DNA from 3 places in the Mycobacterium sp. 852002-51613_SCH5001154 genome. Region 2 is predicted to be linked to each of the others. Evidence: predicted binding sites of a transcription regulator. Region 2 holds the regulator's gene; each other region holds the start of a gene.
What was found. The regulator LexA, encoded in region 2, represses DNA repair genes until DNA is damaged. The targets are predictions, from matches to a motif close to CGAACANNTGTTCG.
Positions count from the first base shown of each region.

Region 1: a site for LexA is predicted at 4,500-4,513, ahead of A5750_RS13370 (error-prone DNA polymerase). Genes of this name have one in related genera too.
Region 3: a site for LexA is predicted at 2,299-2,312, ahead of cofD (2-phospho-L-lactate transferase). Genes of this name have one in related genera too.

Region 1 is NZ_LZII01000052.1:55,349-61,689, forward strand. Features, by position in the region: gene A5750_RS13355 (nitroreductase family protein) at 1-61, opposite strand, end outside; gene A5750_RS13360 (hypothetical protein) at 286-756, shown strand; gene A5750_RS25865 (hypothetical protein) at 766-1,179, shown strand; gene A5750_RS13370 (error-prone DNA polymerase) at 1,198-4,476, opposite strand; gene A5750_RS13375 (wax ester/triacylglycerol synthase domain-containing protein) at 4,652-5,944, shown strand; gene otsB (trehalose-phosphatase) at 5,986-6,341, shown strand, end outside.
Region 2 is NZ_LZII01000037.1:121,347-127,687, reverse strand. Features, by position in the region: gene A5750_RS09730 (LGFP repeat-containing protein) at 1-1,394, shown strand, start outside; gene lexA (transcriptional repressor LexA) at 1,418-2,116, opposite strand; gene A5750_RS09720 (LysM peptidoglycan-binding domain-containing protein) at 2,407-2,901, shown strand; gene nrdR (transcriptional regulator NrdR) at 3,005-3,469, shown strand; gene A5750_RS09710 (peroxynitrite isomerase) at 3,508-3,990, shown strand; gene A5750_RS09705 (PhzF family phenazine biosynthesis protein) at 4,004-4,690, opposite strand; gene A5750_RS09700 (alpha/beta fold hydrolase) at 4,727-5,758, opposite strand; gene A5750_RS09695 (proteasome assembly chaperone family protein) at 5,804-6,341, opposite strand, start outside.
Region 3 is NZ_LZII01000002.1:61,058-67,398, reverse strand. Features, by position in the region: partial or broken gene manB (phosphomannomutase/phosphoglucomutase) at 1-687, opposite strand, end outside; gene A5750_RS00305 (DUF3499 domain-containing protein) at 808-1,251, opposite strand; gene A5750_RS00300 (metallopeptidase family protein) at 1,424-1,846, shown strand; gene A5750_RS00295 (WhiB family transcriptional regulator) at 1,862-2,200, opposite strand; gene cofD (2-phospho-L-lactate transferase) at 2,553-3,554, shown strand; gene A5750_RS00285 (coenzyme F420-0:L-glutamate ligase) at 3,551-4,891, shown strand; gene A5750_RS00280 (class I SAM-dependent methyltransferase) at 4,902-6,341, shown strand, end outside.

The DNA of each region.
Region 1 (6,341 bases), on a different contig from region 2:
GACGTTTGCGGACCGAGCGGGTGGTGGTGAGGACTTCGTCGACGGACAAGTTGAGGGTCATGCTTGGAGACTACCGATGCCGCAATCAGGGGTGTCGTTTCGGGACCGATGGCCGAAGCGTCTGTGACCAACGGCCCTACGTCGGGCCGCGGATATGCGGCGATAGTCGTCCCGAACAGCAGTTTCTGCATGACAGACATGAGGGGGCGATTGGCGATGCCGGCAGGCCACCAATCCGTGGATGCTCGCGTTCCCGCGCATTCCGGGAGTTCGCCACGGAACCGATTGGGCCGCAACGTTACTGCCGTTGAGCGCATCGGTGTCCTCGCGCTCGCCGTGTTCATCGTGGTGGCCGTGGGATGGGCGTCCAGGACGCCGAGCCACGCGATGCCCACCGGCGACAAGGGCCTGCCCGGGAAGTGGCTCGGAGATGCGCAGTGCTACGACGGCTCCAAGGGCACCGCGGCCCTGGAGGTCACCAGCGTCGTCTTCAACGAGTTCCACGGCAAGATGAGCTACTCACCGTGGGGCTTTTGCGAACAGTATCACGATGAATACCTCTGGGGCAGTGTGAATCCGGACGGCAGTCTGCAGGGCAATGTGTTCGCCGGAACCTATTTCTACAGCCGTACCAATGACTGGACGCTGCAATACAACTGGGACCAACAGTGGGGCGGCGTGGACAAATGGATCCACGGGCGGCTGGTCAAGCAGACCGGCGAACCCATGCCCGTACCGGCACAGCCCGCCAACTAGCTGGGAAGGATGAAGCAGATGAAAATTCTTGGTCGTGCGGCAATTTGGGCCGCAGTGGTGACGGTAGGACTCGGTATGACATCCGGGGTGCGTGCCAGTGCCGAAGACTATCTGTATGTGCATACCCAGACCGGAAGGACGCGGTGTTCCATCGGAACGCACGACGTTCTATGCGTGAGCCAAACCCTGGAATTGCCAGTAGGATTCGGCAACAACGCGGCACAGGTCGATGACACGGGCAAGTTGCAATACCTGGGCGTGGGTATGGTCGGCGACCCTGATCGCGATATCGTGCTGCATTACGGCGAGACGTATCACCTGCAGGGCTGGACGGTGCTGCCAACGGATCATGGCACCCGGTTCACCAACGACCGCACCGGCCACGGCATGTTCGTGAGCGTTCACGGGATCTATTCGTTCTGAGGCGCGAACGCAAGAGCCTCACCGGAAGTCGCGGGACTTCGAGCCGACGGCCAGGGTGATGCTGCCCAGCCGCTCGGCGACGACGGTGACTGCCCCGCTGGCGTTTTGGACCTGACCGCGCACCAGCATCGCCGGCGCGGCGTTGGCCAGCTTGCGGTGCCGCGCCCACACCGCCGGCGTACAGAGCACGTTGACCATGCCCGTCTCGTCCTCGAGGTTGAGGAACGTCACCCCCTGGGCCGTCCCGGGCCGCTGCCGGTGGGTCACCGCGCCGGCGATCAGCACCCGGTCGCCGTCGGGCACGCTGAGCAGCTGCGCGGCGGGAACCACGCCCAGCGCGTCCAGGTCCGCCCGCAGGAACTGCGTCGGATAGCTGTCCGGGGAGACGCCGGTGGCCCACACGTCCGCGGCGGCCAGTTCCAGCTCACTCATCCCGGGCAACGCCGGGACGTGCGACGACGAGCCCACACCCGGTAAGCGGTCCGGCCGTTGCGTGGCGGCCGCCCCGGCCGCCCACAGCGCCTCCCGCCGTGACATGGAAAAGCAGCCCAGCGCCCCGGCCGTCGCCAGCGCCTCGGTCTGCGGCACCGAGAGCTGCAGCCGGGTGGTCAGGTCCAGCAGGGATACGAAGGGGCCGTTGGCCTTTCGCTCCTGCACCAGCCGCTCGGCGAGGTCGTCACCGATGTGGCGGACGGCGCCCAGGCCGAGGCGGACCTCCGCCCCTTCGTTCTCGAGCGTGGCGTGCGCCAGGCTGGCGTTGACGTCGGGCCCGTGCACCGTCACGCCGTGCCGGCGGGCGTCGGCCACCAGCGACTGCGGCGAATAGAAGCCCATCGGCTGGGCGCGCAACAGCGCCGCGCAGAACGCCGCCGGGTGATGCAGCTTGAACCACGACGAGTAGAACACCAGCGACGCGAAGGACAGCGCGTGGCTTTCCGGGAAGCCGAAATTGGCGAAGGCCTCCAGCTTTTCGTAGGTCCGGTCGATGACATCGTCGGGGGCGCCGTGCAGCGCGCGCATGCCGTCGTAGAACCGGCCGCGCAGCCGTCGCATGCGTTCGGTCGAACGCTTGGAACCCATCGCGCGGCGCAGCTGGTCGGCCTCGGCGGCGGAAAAGCCGGCGCAGTCGACCGCCAGTTGCATCAGCTGCTCCTGAAACAGCGGCACCCCCAGCGTCTTTCGCAGCGCCGCCTCCATGGACGGGTGGTCGTAGGTGACCGGGTCGAGGCCGTTGCGCCGCCGGATGTAGGGGTGCACCGACCCGCCTTGGATGGGTCCTGGGCGGATCAGCGCCACCTCCACCACCAGGTCGTAGAAGATCCGCGGCCGCAGCCGGGGCAGGGTGGCCATCTGCGCCCGGGACTCCACCTGAAACACACCGACGGAATCGGCGCGGGCCAGCATCTCGTAAACCGCCGGCTCGGAGAGGTCGAGTTTGGCCAGGTCCACCTCGATCCCCTTGTGCTCTGCCACCAGGTCGATGGCGTAGTGCAGCGCCGAGAGCATGCCCAGCCCGAGCAGGTCGAACTTCACCAAACCGATTGCCGCACAGTCGTCTTTGTCCCACTGCAGAACGCTGCGGTTCTCCATGCGCGCCCACTCCACCGGGCACACGTCGGCGATCGGGCGGTCGCAGATCACCATGCCGCCGGAATGAATGCCCATGTGCCGCGGCAGGTTCCGGATCTGGTTCGCCAGATCGACCACCTGCTCGGGGATGCCTTCTATGTCGGGCGAGTCCGCCAGGCCGTTCCAGTGGCTGATCTGCTTGCTCCACGCGTCCTGCTGCCCCTGCGAGAAGCCGAGGGCGCGGGCCATGTCGCGCACGGCGATCCGGCCCCGGTAGGTGATGACGTTGGCGACCTGGGCGGCGTAGTCGCGGCCGTATTTGTCGTAGACGTACTGGATGACCTTTTCGCGCTCGTCCGACTCGATGTCCATGTCGATGTCGGGCGGCCCGTCCCGGGCGGGCGACAGAAACCGCTCGAACAACAGCTCGTTGGCCACCGGATCCACCGCGGTGACGCCCAAGGCATAACAGACCGCGGAATTGGCCGCCGATCCCCTGCCCTGACACAGGATGTTGTTCTCCCGGCAGAACCGGGCGATGTCGTGCACCACCAGGAAGTAACCCGGAAATGTCAGCTGCGCAATAACTTTCAGTTCGTGCTCGATCTGGGAGTAGGCGCGCGGCGCGGCATCGGCCGGTCCGTAGCGGTCCCGCGCCCCGGCCATGGTCAGCTGCCGCAGCCAGCTGTCCTCGGTGTGCCCGGCGGGCACGTCGAACGGCGGCAGCTGCGGCGCGATCAACGCCAGCCCGAACGCGCACTGTTCGCCGAGCTCGGCGGCGGCGGTCACCGCTTCGGGCCGCTGCCCGAACAGCCGGGCCATCTCCTCGCCGGATCGCAGGTGCGAGCCGCCCAGCGGGGCCAGCCACCCGGCGGCGGCGTCCAGGGACTGCCGCGCCCGGATCGCGCCCATCGCCATGGCCAGCCGCCGCCGCGACGGCCCCGCGAAATGCGCCCCGGTGGTGGCGACGACGCCGACGCCGAAGCGTGGTGCCAGCGCGGCCAGCGCCGCGTTGCGTTCGTCGTCGAGCGGGTGGCCGTGGTGGGTCAACTCGATGCTGACCCGGTCCGCACCGAACCGGTCCACCAGGTCGGCCAGCGCCCGCCCCGCCGCGTCCGGACCTTGTGACAGGGCTTGGCGCACATGGCCTTTCCGGCAGCCGGTCAGGATGTGCCAGTGCCCGCCGGCGGCCTCGGTCAGCGCGTCCAAGTCGTAGCGCGGCTTGCCTTTCTCCCCGCCGGCCAGGTGCGCCGCGGCCAGCTGCCGCGACAGCCGCCGGTAGCCCTCCGGGCCGCGGGCCAGCACCAGCAGGTGAGGGCCGGGCGGGTCCGGCGTCTCGGTGCGGGCCCCCGGCCCCAGGGACAGCTCGGCGCCGAACACGGTACGCAGCTCGAGTTCGGCGGCCGCTTCGGCGAATCGCACCGCCCCGTACAGGCCGTCGTGGTCGGTCAGCGCCAGCGCACGCAACCCCAGCCGGGCGGCCTCCTCGACCAGCTCCTCCGGCGTGCTGGCCCCGTCGAGGAAGCTGAACGCCGAATGCGCGTGCAGCTCGGCATAGGGAACGGACGAGCGGGCCCCCCGGGTGTCGTCCGGCGGTCGGTAGGTTCCGCGCTTAGGCGACAGGGGGGCGTCCTCCCCGGGTACCACCGGCACGCCGGCATGGCGCGGCTTGCCGTCGAGCACCCGCTCCATTTCCGCCCAGCTCGGCGGGCCGTTAAACCAACCCATACCAGCCCACAACCGCAGTCTATCGAATGTTTGTTCGAATTGCCTCCGACCCAGGACAACCGTTGTTAAACCGATCTTCAACTCCTAAACAAGGTCTTAACGCCGAGGGCCTAGCCCCGGCACCAACCCGGGCAGACACTGGTACCAGGGCAAAAAGTCGACCGCGGGGGCGAGCATGGCGCAGGTGAGGGCACTGGATGCGGCGTTCCTGACGGCTCAAGACCCCGATCAGCACGCCGGCCTCGCAACCGGCGCGGTGGCCATCGTCGACGGCGGCGCACCCGACTTTCAGCGCCTCAAAAGTATTCTGGCGGAACGCATTCGGGTCGACTGCCCGGAATTCGACCTCGCCCGCCACGTGCGCCGAATGGCGATTCCCCGACCGGGCGACGACGCCGAGCTGTCCCGGGCCATCGCGCACGCCCTCGAGCGCCCCCTGGGCTCGGATCGTCCGCCATGGGAATGCTGGGTGATCGAGGGCCTCAAGGGCAACCGGTGGGCGATCCTGATGAAAACGCATCACCGCCTCCTGGACGGCGACTCGCCCGCCCAGCTGCTCACCAGGCTGTGCGACGACGCCGATGTCGCTACCTTTGCCAATGACCCCGCATCCCAACAGGTCCCGCGGCAGCCGGTGCGGCGACAGGGCTGGTCCGATGTGCTGTGGCGGGCGTCCTGGACTGCAACCGGCGCCGCCCTCGGCGCGGTATGGCCCGTGCTGCAGGCGCACGACCGGGTCGCCACTGGGCGGCGTTATGCCACAGTGCGGGTCCCGATCGCCGACGTCGACCGCGTCTGCCGCAAGTTCGCTGTGGCCGTCAACGACGTCGCGCTGGCCGCCACCAGCGACGGCTTCCGGATGGTGCTGCTCGGGCGCGGCGAGGAGCCGCGGGCGGACTCGCTGCGTGCCCTGGTGCCGACGCCGATCCGTTCGCCGTATCTGCCGGTCGAAGGCGACGACCCGGTGCAGCGCTTGCGGACCGTGCAGACCAGGTGGAACGACAAGGAAACGGGCCCTCCGCCATCCGGGGGCATCGTCGGGTGGGTGCTCAATTCCTTGCCAACGGTGCTGCGGGACAGCGTCATCCAGTTGGTGACGCGGCTGCCGCAGCGCGCCATCGTCACGCTGGTGACCCATGCGCCCGGGCCCCGCCATCGGCTGCGCCTCATGGGCCAGACCATGGAGCGCTTGCTCCCCATTCCCCCGACCGACGTCCAGTTGAGCACCGGGGTCGCGGTGCTGAGCTACGGCGACGAACTCGTATTCGGCATCACCGCCGAGCCCGGTGCCACGTTTGACGTCAAGCAGTTGGCCGCCGGCATCGAACTGGGCATGGCGCGGCTCGTGGCGCTCAGCCAGGACTCGGTGCTGCTGTTCGGCGATCGCCGCCGCAAGCGGTCGCCGCGCGCGTTTCCCGGTCGCGCGCCGGGCGCGCGCCCACCCGCGCCGGGGCACGCGCGGCACTGACCCGCTCCCGGCCGGGCTGACCACCGTGAGAAGGTTGGGTCATGCCAGAGTCGGGGTCGGTCGTCATCGACCCGCGCCGCCATGACGCGGTGCTGTTCGACGCGCTCGACCCCACCCTGGACGGGCAACTGCGCGGGATCGGGGTCGGCACCGCGATCTTTACCGACGACCCGGTGGAAGCGGCCCGCCGGCTGCGGGTGCTTCCCGGCCGGTGCGTGGTCGTCACCGCCGACGAAGCGGGCGTCGAGGCGGCGCGCGCCGGCGGATTCGCGCTGGTCATCGGTGTCGACCGAGGGCAGGGCGGCGCGCTGCGGGACGCCGGCGCCGACGCGGTCGTCGCCGACCTCCGCGAGGTGACCGTGCGCACCGGGGACCGCCGGATGTCACAGCTGCCCGA
Region 2 (6,341 bases):
CCGTCGAGACCAACATCCTGGCCAAATACGAGTCGCTCGGCGGACCCGCCGGCAGCGACCTGGGTTTCCCCACCGCCAACGAATCCGACGGCGGCATCCCGTCGAGCCGTATGGTCGCGTTCTCCGGCGCCGACAAACCGGTGATCTTCTGGACGTCGGAGCGCGGCGCGTTCGTGGTGCGCGGCGCCATGAAAGCGGCATGGGACAAGCTCCGCGGACCGACCGGCAAGCTGGGCGCGCCCGTCGGTGACCAGGCGGTCGACGGCGACGTCGTCTCGCAGCAGTTCGCCGGCGGCAAGATCTCGTGGAACCGGGCGAAGAACACGTTCAGCACGGATCCCGCCAACCTTGCGCCGCTGCTGTCCGGCCTGCAGGTGTCGGGCCAGACCCAGCCGAGCAACTCGGCGATGCCCACCCACGCCAAGAAGTTCACGTGGCAGTGGTGGTGGCTGCTGGCCGCCATCCCGGTGCTGGTGCTGATCGCCTTGGCCGGATTGCTGGCGGTCGGTTGGCGTCGGCGTCGCGCCATTCGCGAGGATGCCGGCTACGAGCCTCCCCGCGACCTCGATGCCGGTTACGACGCCGGCGCCGAGCGGCAGTGGGGACGCGACGACGTCAGCACCGAGCATTTCGCGGGTGAGCAGGAAGCGCCCGAGGCGGCCGGCCGGGTGAGCTGGCGGCGCGGCGGCGCCGATGAGGATTCATTCGAGCAGGACCCCGACGCGGTGGACACCGACTCCTTCTCCGCGGTCTCGCCGGCGGTCCTGTCGGAGGCCGGCTACCCCGAAACGGAGACCGAGTACGTCGAATCCGATTACGGCGCATCCGATTACGCCGAGGGGGATTACGCGGACGAGGATTACGCCGAGGTCGAGTACGCCGACGATGAGCGGGAGTCCGCCTACCCGGACGCCGCCCGTGGCGACGATGACTACGTGGAGGCCGAATACCTCGACGTCGCCGTGGCGCCGACGCCCCCGGACCCCGAATTCGACGCGGGTGGCCCCGACGTCGGCGCCCCCGAGGGCGATTATCCGGATGTTGCGGTCACGCACGTCCCGGCGGACGTCGCCGAGGCCCCCACTCCAGAAGCCGCCGCTCCGGAAGCCGTCGTGACGGCCGCGGCCGCGGCCGCTGCCGAGCAGCGCAGCGGGCGGCACGCGGCCACGGATGACGAGGACACCGCCGGAGGGGCCGGCCCGGCCGGGCGCCCGACCATCCACCTGCCGCTCGACGATCCCTATCAGGTGCCCGACGGATACCCGATCAAGGCGAGCGCCCGCTTCGGTCTGTACTACACACCGGGCAGCGAGCTCTACCACGACACGCTCGCCGAAATCTGGTTGTCCAGCGAAGAAGTGGCGCAGGCCAACGGCTTCGTCAAGGCGGACTGAGCCGACCAAAAGTCCGCGACGGGCTAGACCTTGCGGATCACCGTGACGACCTTGCCGAGCACGGTCGCGTCATTGCCGGGAATGGGGTCGAACGCGGGGTTGTGCGGCATCAGCCATACCTGACCGCCCGCGCGCTTGAACGTCTTCACGGTGGCCTCCCCGTCGAGCATGGCAGCGACGATGTCGCCGTTGTCGGCGACGTTCTGCTGGCGCACCACCACCCAGTCGCCGTCGCAGATCGCCGCCTCGATCATGGAGTCGCCGACAACCTTGAGCAGGAAGAGCGTGCCCTCGCCGACCAGCTCGCGCGGCAGCGGGAAGACGTCCTCGACCGCCTCCTCGGCGAGGATGGGGCCACCTGCAGCAATGCGCCCGAGGACCGGAACGAACGTCGGCTCCGGCAGGGCGTCCGAGCCGGCGACATCGGTGGTGCGGGCCGTCACCTCTTCGTCCGCGCCGCGGACATCGACCGCCCTTGGGCGGTTCGGGTCGCGACGCAGGTATCCCTTGCGTTCCAGGGTGCGCAGTTGATGAGCCACCGACGAGGTCGACGTCAGACCGACGGCGTCGCCGATCTCCCGGATGCTCGGCGGGTAACCGCGACTGGTGACCGACGCGCGAATGACGTTCAGGATCGTGCGTTGCCGTTCGGTCAGCGCTGAATCCACGGCGTGCAGCCGACCGCCCGCGCCGGCCGATGAAGTGTCGTTGCTGTCGCTCATGGCACTGAATGTAACCCCACGGCGGCCGAGAATCAAACATGTGTTCGACTAGCGTGTCGCCCTGCCGGCGCAGCCGCGAGATCGCCCGCCGAAGTCGTTAATCACAAAGGTGTAACTCTTCGGCAGATCGGGTATTTCAGCCGCATGTCAGCTCTAGCGACCGCGGCCTTGTCGGTGGCGTGGTCTAGCGTTCGACTCGTGCGACACGCTTCGCTCACATGTTCGGATTTCGAACACACGAGCGATACAGTCGAACAGCTGAGCGAATCAAGTTGACCGGAGGAACGCAGATGACAACGATCCACACGCTGGCGCCGCGTACCAGCAGCCCCCGGCGTCCGGTCAACGGACCGGTCCACGGGCTTCGTTACGGCCGGGACGGGCTGGCCGGTTCCCGCCGGCCCGGTCCGTCGAGGCCGGCGGGCGCGCCCACGCGCTATTCCGGCACCGGCGTCGCGATGTCCGCCGCGCCGCACCGCAAGCGGCCCGTCACGGTGGCGACCACCGTCTGGTTGGCTTTGGCGGCCGGAGCGATCACCCTGTGGCTGGGCCTGGTCGGGAACGTCGGTCAGGTGCTCAACGGCGACGCCGGAAGTTCGGCTGCTCACGTACCCGACCGGTTGGCCGTGGTTCGCGTCGAGGCGGGGGAGTCGCTGCAAGACGTCGCTCACCGGGTGGCGCCCGACGCGCCGGCGCGCCAGGTTGCCGACCGCATCCGCGAACTCAACGACATGATCTCACCGACGCTGGTGGCGGGCCAAACGCTGATCGCCCCGGTCGGCTGACCGCCGCCCTCGCGGGGGCCGGCTGCATTCGCCGCGCAGGTGAGCGCACGGGTACGCTCGTGCTGCGGTACCTGGTGTTTGTCGGCACGGCGAAGGAGCGGCCATGCATTGCCCGTTCTGCCGGCATCCCGATTCCCGGGTGATCGACTCGAGGGAAACCGATGAAGGGCAGGCCATCCGGCGCCGCCGATCCTGCCCGGAGTGCGGGCGGCGTTTCACCACCGTCGAGACCGCGGTTCTCGCGGTGGTCAAGCGCAGCGGCGTCACCGAACCCTTCAGCAGGGAGAAGGTCATCAGCGGTGTCCGCCGGGCCTGCCAGGGCCGCCAGGTGGACGACGACGCGCTGAACCTGCTGGCTCAGCAGGTCGAGGACACCGTGCGCGCCGCGGGGTCCCCGGAGGTCGCAAGCCACGAGGTCGGGCTGGCCATCCTCGGCCCGCTGCGCGACCTCGACGAAGTGGCGTACCTGCGGTTCGCGTCGGTATACCGCTCCTTTGAGTCCGCGGACGATTTCGAGCGGGAGATCCAGGCGCTGCGCGAACACCGCCAAGTGACGACACCGAGCTGACAGCCCGGCCCAAGCCGCCCGGGCCTAGGCTCGGTTCCATGCCCACCGACTTGCATCCCGATCTCGAGGCACTGGCACCACTCCTGGGAACCTGGGCTGGCCAGGGTGCGGGCGAGTACCCGACGATCCAGCCCTTCGACTACCTCGAAGAAGTGGTCTTCTCTCACGTCGGAAAGCCGTTTCTGGCCTACGCGCAAAGGACCAAGGCGCCCGACGGCAAGCCGTTGCACGCCGAAACCGGATACCTTCGCGTGCCGCAGCCCGGTCACGTCGAGCTGGTGCTGGCGCATCCGAGCGGCATCACCGAAATCGAGGTCGGCACGTATTCGGCCGCCGGCGGCCAGATCGAAATCGAGCTGTCCACAACGGACGTCGGGCTCACCCCGACCGCCAAAGAGGTGACCGCGCTTGGCCGTTCCTTCCACATCGATGGCGACGAGCTGTCGTATTCGGTGCAGATGGGCGCGGTCGGGCAGCCCTTGCAGCACCATCTCGCCGCGGTGCTGCGCCGGCAGCGCTGAACCGGGCCCGGGGTCAGTTCAGGTGCGTCACACCGTCATTGACGACGCGCCCGGCCACCCCCACCCAGCCCTCGGCGTTCCACGTCGTCTCGATGACCGATCCCTTGCCCTGGGTGATGTGTAGGTCGCGGCTGAGGTAGTCGGTGATCCGCATCGCCGCCGAGCCGGTTGCCTCGTCTTCCGGCACACCGAGGTTGGCGGCAAACATGCGGGCGCGTACCGATCCTGCGGCCCGGTCGGTCCACGCCCACAGGTAGTGCGCCGTGTCGTCGGAAAAATCTCCCGGGTCGGCGGCGAGAAGGTCCTCGGCTGAACCGAATTCGTGCAGGGCGACCTCGGGAGCCCAGTCCGACCGTGCGCTGATGCCCGCGCTTTCCGCCCCATAGCTCACCTGCACGATGCCGGCCGTCACCTGCAGCGTGTTGATCGGCGTTCCGTTCTCGCGCAGCCACCACGCCGCGCCGACCGTCGGGTGCCCGGCGAACGCAATCTGGATCAGTGGGGTGTAAATGGTGGCGTGCGCCGTCGCTGATCCGGCAGCGGGAAGATCGACGAAAACCGTTTCGCTATAGCCCAATTGAGTTGCGAGCCGTTGCCGAGCCGCGGGCTCGACCTGGGCGGCATCCACGACACCGAGCGGATTGCCGAAATTCCCCTCCGGATCGGTGAACACCCGCAACACGGTGACGTCGATACCCATGGCCCGACTGTACGGCCCGTGGCGCGGCCGCGGGGTTCAGGTAGCGCTGCGCTCGTCGGATCCCATGGCGTTCAGCACGGCGACGCGGGTGGGGGCGGGGCCGGTGACGGCCTTCTCGCCGCCGCCGCTGCGGAGCAGCTCGCGCAGGGCGGCCTGGTCGTAGTCGGCGGGCGCGGTGGTGTCGATGAAGCGTTCGACCACGTCGATGAAGCGAGCCGGGTCGTCGTGGAAAGGGAAGTGGCCGGAGCCCTGGAAGATTTCCAGGCGGGAGCCGGGCATCGCGGCGTGCGCCATCCAGGCATGACGAACCGGGACGACCACATCCTTGGTGCCCCAGACGATCTGCACCGGAATGGCTTCGGTCAAATAGCACCGATCGAGCATGGTGACGATCTGCCCGCGCCAATCCACCACCGCCCGCAGCGTCCGGCTGAACGCCGCCGACGCCGTCGGCTCCGGCAGGTCGTCGAGGATCCGCAGGACGTTGGGCAGGTCGCGACCCAGGCCGGTCGATCCGATCGCCAGGCCCGCGATCCGTCCCGCCAGCTGCACCGCCGGCAGCACCAGGGGAAGCCGCAGCAAGGCCAGCGCCTCGCTGCCCATCGGCAACGAGGCCAACCGCAAGGCGACGTTGACATCCTTGGTGACGCCGCCGGCCGCGACCAGGATCAGCCGGTCGACCAAATGCGGGAACTGGTAGGCGAATTGCATGGCCACGCCGCCGCCCAGCGAATGGCCGACAACCGTGACCCGCTCGATGTCGAGCACGCTGAGCAGGTCGCGCATCCCGTTGGCATAGGCCGCGACCGAATAGTCGGCGCGTGGCTTGTCGGATCGCCCGTGGCCCAACAGGTCCGGGGCGATGACCGTGAACCGCTGGGCGAGCTTGGCCTGCACGGTGTTCCAGGTCGTCGAATTGTCACCGATGCCGTGGACCAGCAGGATCGGCGGCCCGTCACCGGCGATGCGGTAGGCCCGCTTGTAGCCGTGGATGGTGCGGAACTCCAGCCGCGGCGCGCTGACCTCCCGCACCGGGCGGAGAGTGCTCTTGCGCTTCCGCTCGGTCATGTCGCCACCTTTGGTGTCGGGCCGGGCTGAGGCCGGGCGGAAAGGTCAGGCCTGGTCGTCGTCGCCGCGCTTCTTCTCCGCCTCCTGGGCGAGGAATCGCTCAAACTCTGCACCAAGCTCGTCGCCGCTAGGCAGGTCCTCGTCGCGAGTTAGTAACGACCTGTTCTCCTGAGCGTCGATGAAGGCATCGTACTGGCGCTCGAGCGCGGTCACCACTTGAGCAACCTCCGCGCTCGCCTCGACCTGCTCGTCGATCTTGCTCCGGATCACCGCCGCGGCTTCGGTCAACGCCGTCAGCGGCAGCTCGAGCGACGCGATCTTGGCCACTTGCTCGAGCAACGCCTCTGCGGCCGCCGGGTAGTCGGTTTGCGTCAGGTAATGCGGCACATGCACGGTGTAGCCGACGACCTCGTGGCCGTGCTGTGCCATCCGATATTCCAGCAGATTCGACGCGCTGCCGGGGACCTGGATCTCCGAAATCCACGGCGTGAACTCGGCGATCAACTCGGGGTTGTTGGAGTGCGCGGTCATCGTGATGGGCCGCGTGTGCGGAACCGCCATCGGCACGGTGCCCAGGCCGATG
Region 3 (6,341 bases), on a different contig from region 2:
GTCGACCAGGTTGGCCGGGTGCAGCGGGTTGGCCTCGTGATTGGGAAACGAGCCGTCAAGCTCGAAGTACAACGGCAACAAGGTGATTGAGCCGATCGCGCCGAGCACCGCGGGCGCGGTGAGGCCGGCCATGCCGTTGCCGGCGTCCACTGCCACTCGCAAGGGACGTAGCCCCGCGGTGTTCACCAGCGAACGCAGGAACGTCGCGTAGTCCTCCAGCACGTCGCGATCGGTGACGGTTCCTGGTGGTCCGTCATAGCGCTCGACCCCGGCGATCACATCCTCGCTGATGATGCGCAGGCCGCTGTCGGCGCCGACCGGCTTGGCTGCCGCGCGGCACAGCTTGATGCCGTTGTAGGCCGCCGGGTTGTGGCTGGCGGTGAACATCGCGCCCGGACAGTCAAGCGACCCGGAGGCGAAGTACAGCTGGTCGGTGGAGGACAAACCGATCCGCACCACGTCCAGGCCCTGGCCCGTCACGCCGGATGCGAATGCCGCGGCCAGCGCGGGCGAGCTGTCGCGCATGTCGTGGCCGATCACCACCTGCCGGGCACCCTCGCCGCGCATCAGCTTGGCGAAGGCCGCCCCCAAAGCGGTGACCAGCGGCTCGTCCAGCTCTTCGCCGACCAGCCCGCGTACGTCATAAGCCTTGACGACGCGGTGCACGGTCGCGGCGAGCCGAGACATGCCGGGGCCTCCTGACGCGTTGAAAGGGTTTGTTCCTTCGCCTGTTGGCCGTCAGCCTATCGGCCCCCGGGAAACACCGACCGTAGCGGTGCGCGGGGAATGCGCGCGACGCCGGAACGGCTAGTCACTGGGGTCGGGCAACACCCGAAGATGCCCGCGGCGCCGGCCGGATCGATGCTCGGGCGGCGCGAGCACACTGCTGCTGGGCGCGGTGGCCTGCGACCCGCCGTGGTGAATGTGTGGGTCGGCGAAACCGTTCACCGGCGTTGCGGCGTACGGCACGCCGCGATCGCCACCCTCGCGCACCGCGTCGGCCAGGGCGACCAGGTCGTCCTCGTCGGGGTGGGTGGGCTCAGAAACGAGGGGGCCGGCGTGGCGCACCAGATCCCACCCGCGGGGCGCGGTGATCCGGCCGGCATGGCCGACGCACAGGTCCCAGGAATGCGGTTCCCGCGCGGTCGCCAACGGGCCGACGACTGCCGTCGAGTCCGAGTAGACGAACGTCAGGGTCGCCACGGCGTAGTGCGGGCACCCGGGCCGGCAACAGCGACGGGGAACGTTCACGCCGAAAGGCTATCGTGCGGAAACGCCGTCGAAGCGCCGGACACGCGCAACCGGCCGACCCCCGATGTGCAACCGTTACCATCGGCGCGTGGGCGATTCGCGCAGCTCCCCGCACAGGGATCGGTCTCAGGGCCGATTCGCTTCCCATCGGTCCTCCCGGCGGGGCCGCGATGTGCGCGGCCCGCTGCTGCCGCCGACGGTGCCCGGGTGGCGCAGCCGGGCCGAGCGATTCGACATGGCGGTGCTGGAGGCCTACGAACCCATCGAGCGGAATTGGCAGGCCCGCCTGGCCGACCTCGACGTGGCGGTCGACGAGATTCCGCGGATCGCGGCCAAGGATCCCGACAGCGTGCAGTGGCCGCCCGAGGTGATCGCCGACGGGCCGATCCCGCTGGCGCGATTGATCCCGGCCGGCGTCGACGTCCGCGGCAACGCCACGCGGGCACGAATTGTCTTGTTCCGCAAGCCAATTGAGCGACGGGCTAAGGACACCGTCGAACTTGGTGATTTACTGCACGAAATCTTGGTGGCCCAGGTGGCCATCTACCTCGATGTAGAGCCGTCGGTCATCGACCCGACGATCGACGACGAATGACGTTGTGGCGCGGCGTCAGATGATGCCGCGCTTGAGGCGACGGCGCTCGCGCTCGGAGAGCCCGCCCCAAATACCGAAGCGCTCGTCATGCTCCAGGGCGTACTCCAGGCACTCGTGGCGTACCTCGCACCCCAGGCAGATCTTCTTCGCCTCGCGGGTGGAGCCGCCCTTCTCCGGGAAGAACGCCTCGGGATCCGTTTGGGCGCAAAGCGCCCGGTCCTGCCATTGGTCAGCGACGGGCGCCAGCATCGGCTCGGGCTCGAATGCGACTGGCGCATCAGGAACCACGGTCAGGTGCGGCCGAACGGTTGGGACCGGCGCTGAGACAATAGGGGTGTGCGGCGTGCTCGCCATGACTCCTCGAAGATGTTCGTAAGACATACGGTCGTCCGCCTCCTCAGTTTGATTGGGAGAGTGAGTGGTTCCCACTTTTCTGATGTGTACCGACAATTCGAACAAGTGATCGAATCTCGGTCTGCGACACCGGAACCGGCCGGCCAACCGGGAAATGACACTGTTGTGATTAGACACGGGTTAATCTGCCGGGTCAAGCATTACGGCGCATTTCCATACCATCTCGTGACCGAATTACGGCGTTTCCGTTGTTTTGCGCATTCGGCGTGTCGATCACACCGCGCGCGACTACGCTTAAGGGCCGCGTAACGGCCCCGCCACCGCACAGTCGTCGGGCAGTACTGTCGTCCACGTGAAGGTCACCGTTCTGGTCGGTGGGGTTGGCGGCGCCCGCTTCCTGCTGGGGATTCAACAGTTGCTCGGGCTGGGACAGTTCGAAACGCAACAGCACCCAGACGCGGGAACCGGCAACCACGAACTTAATGCAATCGTCAACATCGGCGACGACGCCTGGATTCATGGACTGCGGGTCTGCCCGGATCTGGACACCTGCATGTACACCTTAGGTGGAGGGGTAGACCCGGAGCGAGGGTGGGGTCACCGCGACGAAACCTGGCACGCCAAAGAGGAATTGGCGCGCTACGGCGTGCAGCCGGATTGGTTCGGCCTCGGCGACCGGGATATCGCCACCCATCTGGTGCGCACCCAGATGCTGGGCGCCGGCTACCCGCTCTCGCAGATCACCTCGGCGCTGTGCGATCGCTGGCAACCCGGCGCCCGACTGCTGCCGGCGAGCGACGACCGCTGCGAGACGCATGTGGTGATCACCGATCCGGACGACGGCACCCGGCGGGCGATTCACTTCCAGGAGTGGTGGGTGCGCTACCGCGCCGGCGTGCCCACGCACAGCTTCGCGTTCGTCGGCGCCGAAAAGGCCACCGCCACAGGTGATGCTGTCGCGGCCATCGCCGACGCCGACGTCATCCTGCTGGCGCCGTCCAACCCGGTGGTGAGCGTCGGCGCCATCCTGGCCGTCCCCGGCATCCGGGCGGCGTTGCGCTCGGCGACCGCCCCGGTCGTCGGCTACTCGCCCATCATCGGTGGAAAACCATTGCGCGGCATGGCCGATGCGTGCCTGTCGGTGATCGGGGTGGAGTCCACCGCGGAGGCGGTCGGCCAGCACTACGGGGCGCGCGGTGGCACCGGAATCCTGGATTGCTGGCTGGTGCACGAGGGCGACCACGCCGACATTCAGGGTGTGGCGGTGGCCGCCGTGCCGCTTTTGATGACCGACCCGAAGGCGACGGCCGAGATGGTGAGCGCCGGGCTCGACCTCGCGGGCGTGAAGCCGTGACCGAACACGGCACCGGCGCGGCGATCGAGATCCTGCCCGTCGCCGGGCTGCCCGAATTCCGGCCCGGCGACGACCTGAGCGCGGCCCTGGCCGCGGCTGCGCCCTGGCTGCGCGACGGCGACGTCGTGGTGGTGACGAGCAAGGTGGTGTCCAAGTGCGAGGGCCGGCTGGTGCCGGCGCCGCAGGATGCCGAGGAGCGCGACCAACTCCGGCGCAAGCTGGTCGAGGCCGAGGCGGTGCGCGTGCTGGCGCGCAAGGGCCGCACCCTGATCACCGAGAACCGCATCGGCCTGATTCAGGCCGCCGCGGGCGTGGACGGATCCAACGTGGGCCGCGACGAACTGGCGCTGCTGCCGGTCGACCCGGACGGCAGCGCCGCGGCCCTGCGTGCCGGGCTGGCCGACCGGCTCGGCGTCGACGTCGCCGTGGTCATCACCGACACGATGGGCCGCGCGTGGCGCAACGGCCAGATCGACGCGGCGGTGGGGTCGGCCGGTCTGGCTGTGCTGCACGGCTATTCGGGGACCGTCGACCGCCACGGCAACGAGCTGGTGGTGACCGAGATCGCGGTCGCCGACGAGGTCGCCGCGGCGGCCGATCTGGTGAAGGGCAAATTGACCGCCATGCCGGTGGCCGTGGTGCGCGGCCTGGCGGTGGCCGACGACGGCTCGACGGCCCGGCAGCTGTTGCGGCCCGGCGAGGAAGACCTGTTCTGGCTGGGCACCGCCGAGGCGCTCGACATGGGGCGCCGCCAGGCGCAGCTGTTGCGCCGGTCGGTGCGCCGGTTCAGCGCCGAGCCGGTCGCGGCCGAGCTGATCGAGTCCGCCGTCGCCGAGGCGCTCACCGCGCCGGCCCCGCACCACACCCGGCCGGTCCGGTTCGTCTGGCTGCAGAGCCCCGACGTTCGGACGCGGCTGCTGGACCGCATGAAGGACAAGTGGCGGTCGGACCTCGCCGGCGACGGCCGGCCCGCCGACTCGGTGGAGCGGCGGGTGGCGCGCGGCCAGATTCTCTACGACGCACCCGAGGTCGTCGTTCCGATGCTGGTTCCCGACGGTGCGCACACGTATCCCGACGCGGCCCGCACCGACGCCGAGCACACCATGTTCACCGTCGCGGTCGGGGCGGCCGTGCAGGCCCTGCTGGTCGCGTTGGCCGTGCGGGGGGTGGGCAGCTGCTGGATCGGCTCGACGATCTTCGCCGCCGACCTGGTGCGCGCCGAGCTCGACCTGCCGGGTGATTGGGAGCCGTTGGGCGCCATTGCGATCGGCTACCCCGAGGAACCCGCCGGCCCGCGTGACACGGCGGACGCCGGGGATTTGTTGATCCGCAAGTGATACTGGCCCCATGAAAACGTTCGCGGGCAAGGCGGCGGCGTCCGCCGACAAGGCCCGCGGCGGCTACTACACGCCGGCGCCCGTCGCCCGGTTCCTGGCCCGCTGGGTGCGCGACGCCGGACCGCGCGTGCTGGAACCCTCCTGCGGTGACGGTGCGATCCTGCGCGAGCTGGCCGCCCTCGGCGGGCGGGTCCACGGCGTCGAACTCGTCGCCGAAGAGGCGGCCAAGGCACGGGAATTCGCGCCCGTCGACGTCGCGAACCTGTTCGCGTGGCTGGCCAGCGCCGCGCCCGGCGGCTGGGACGGGGTCGCGGGTAACCCGCCCTACATCCGGTTCGGCAACTGGGCGTCCGAGCAGCGCGATCCCGCACTGGAGCTGATGCGGCGCGAGGGATTGCGGCCCACCCGGTTGACCAACGCCTGGGTCCCCTTCGTGGTGGCGAGCTCGATCTTGGTGCGCGACGGCGGCCGGGTGGGCCTGGTGCTGCCCGCCGAGTTACTCCAGGTCACCTACGCCGCACAGCTGCGCGAGTTCCTGTTGAGCCGGTTCAGCGACATCACGCTGGTGACGTTCGAGCGATTGGTGTTCGACGGCGTCCTGCAGGAGGTGGTGTTGTTCTGCGGGGTCGCCGGCCCGGGGCCCGCCCGGATCCGCACGGTCCACCTCACCGACGCCGGTGCCCTCGCGCACGCGGACCTGGACGCCGAATGGGCGCCCGCGCTGTTGCACGAGAACGAGAAGTGGACCCAGTACTTCCTCGACCCGGCCGCCATCCGACTGCTGCGAACCCTCAAGCGGTCGACGATGCTGATCCGGCTCGGGTCGGTCGCCGCCGTGGATGTGGGGATCGTGACGGGCCGCAACAGCTTCTTCACGCTCACCGACGCGCAGGCCCGCGAGCTCGGGCTGCTGCCCCACTGCGTCCCGCTCGTCTCGCGCAGCGCGCAGTTGTCCGGGTTGGTCTACGACACCGACTGCCGGGCAAGCGATGTCGCCGCCGGGCGCCGCGGCTGGCTGCTCAACGCGCCGCGCGAGCCCGTCGACCCCGCCGTGCTCGCGCACATCGCTGCCGGTGCGGCCGCCGGCGTGGATCGCGGCTTCAAGTGCTCGATCCGCAAGCCGTGGTGGAGCACGCCGTCGCTGTGGATCCCGGACCTGTTCATGCTGCGCCAGATCCACCGCGCGCCGCGGCTGACCGTCAACGCCGCCGCGGCCACGAGCACCGACACGGTGCACCGGGTCCGGCTCGCCGGCGGTGTCGACCCGACCGGGCTGGCCGCGGTGTTCCACAACAGCGTGACGTTCGCCTTCGCCGAGGTCATCGGCCGCAGTTACGGCGGGGGGATTTTGGAGCTGGAACCGCGCGAAGCCGAGCAGCTCCCCATTCCCCCGCCGGCGCTCGCCGGCCCCGAGCTCGCGTGCGACGTCGATCTGCTGTTGAAGGCCAAC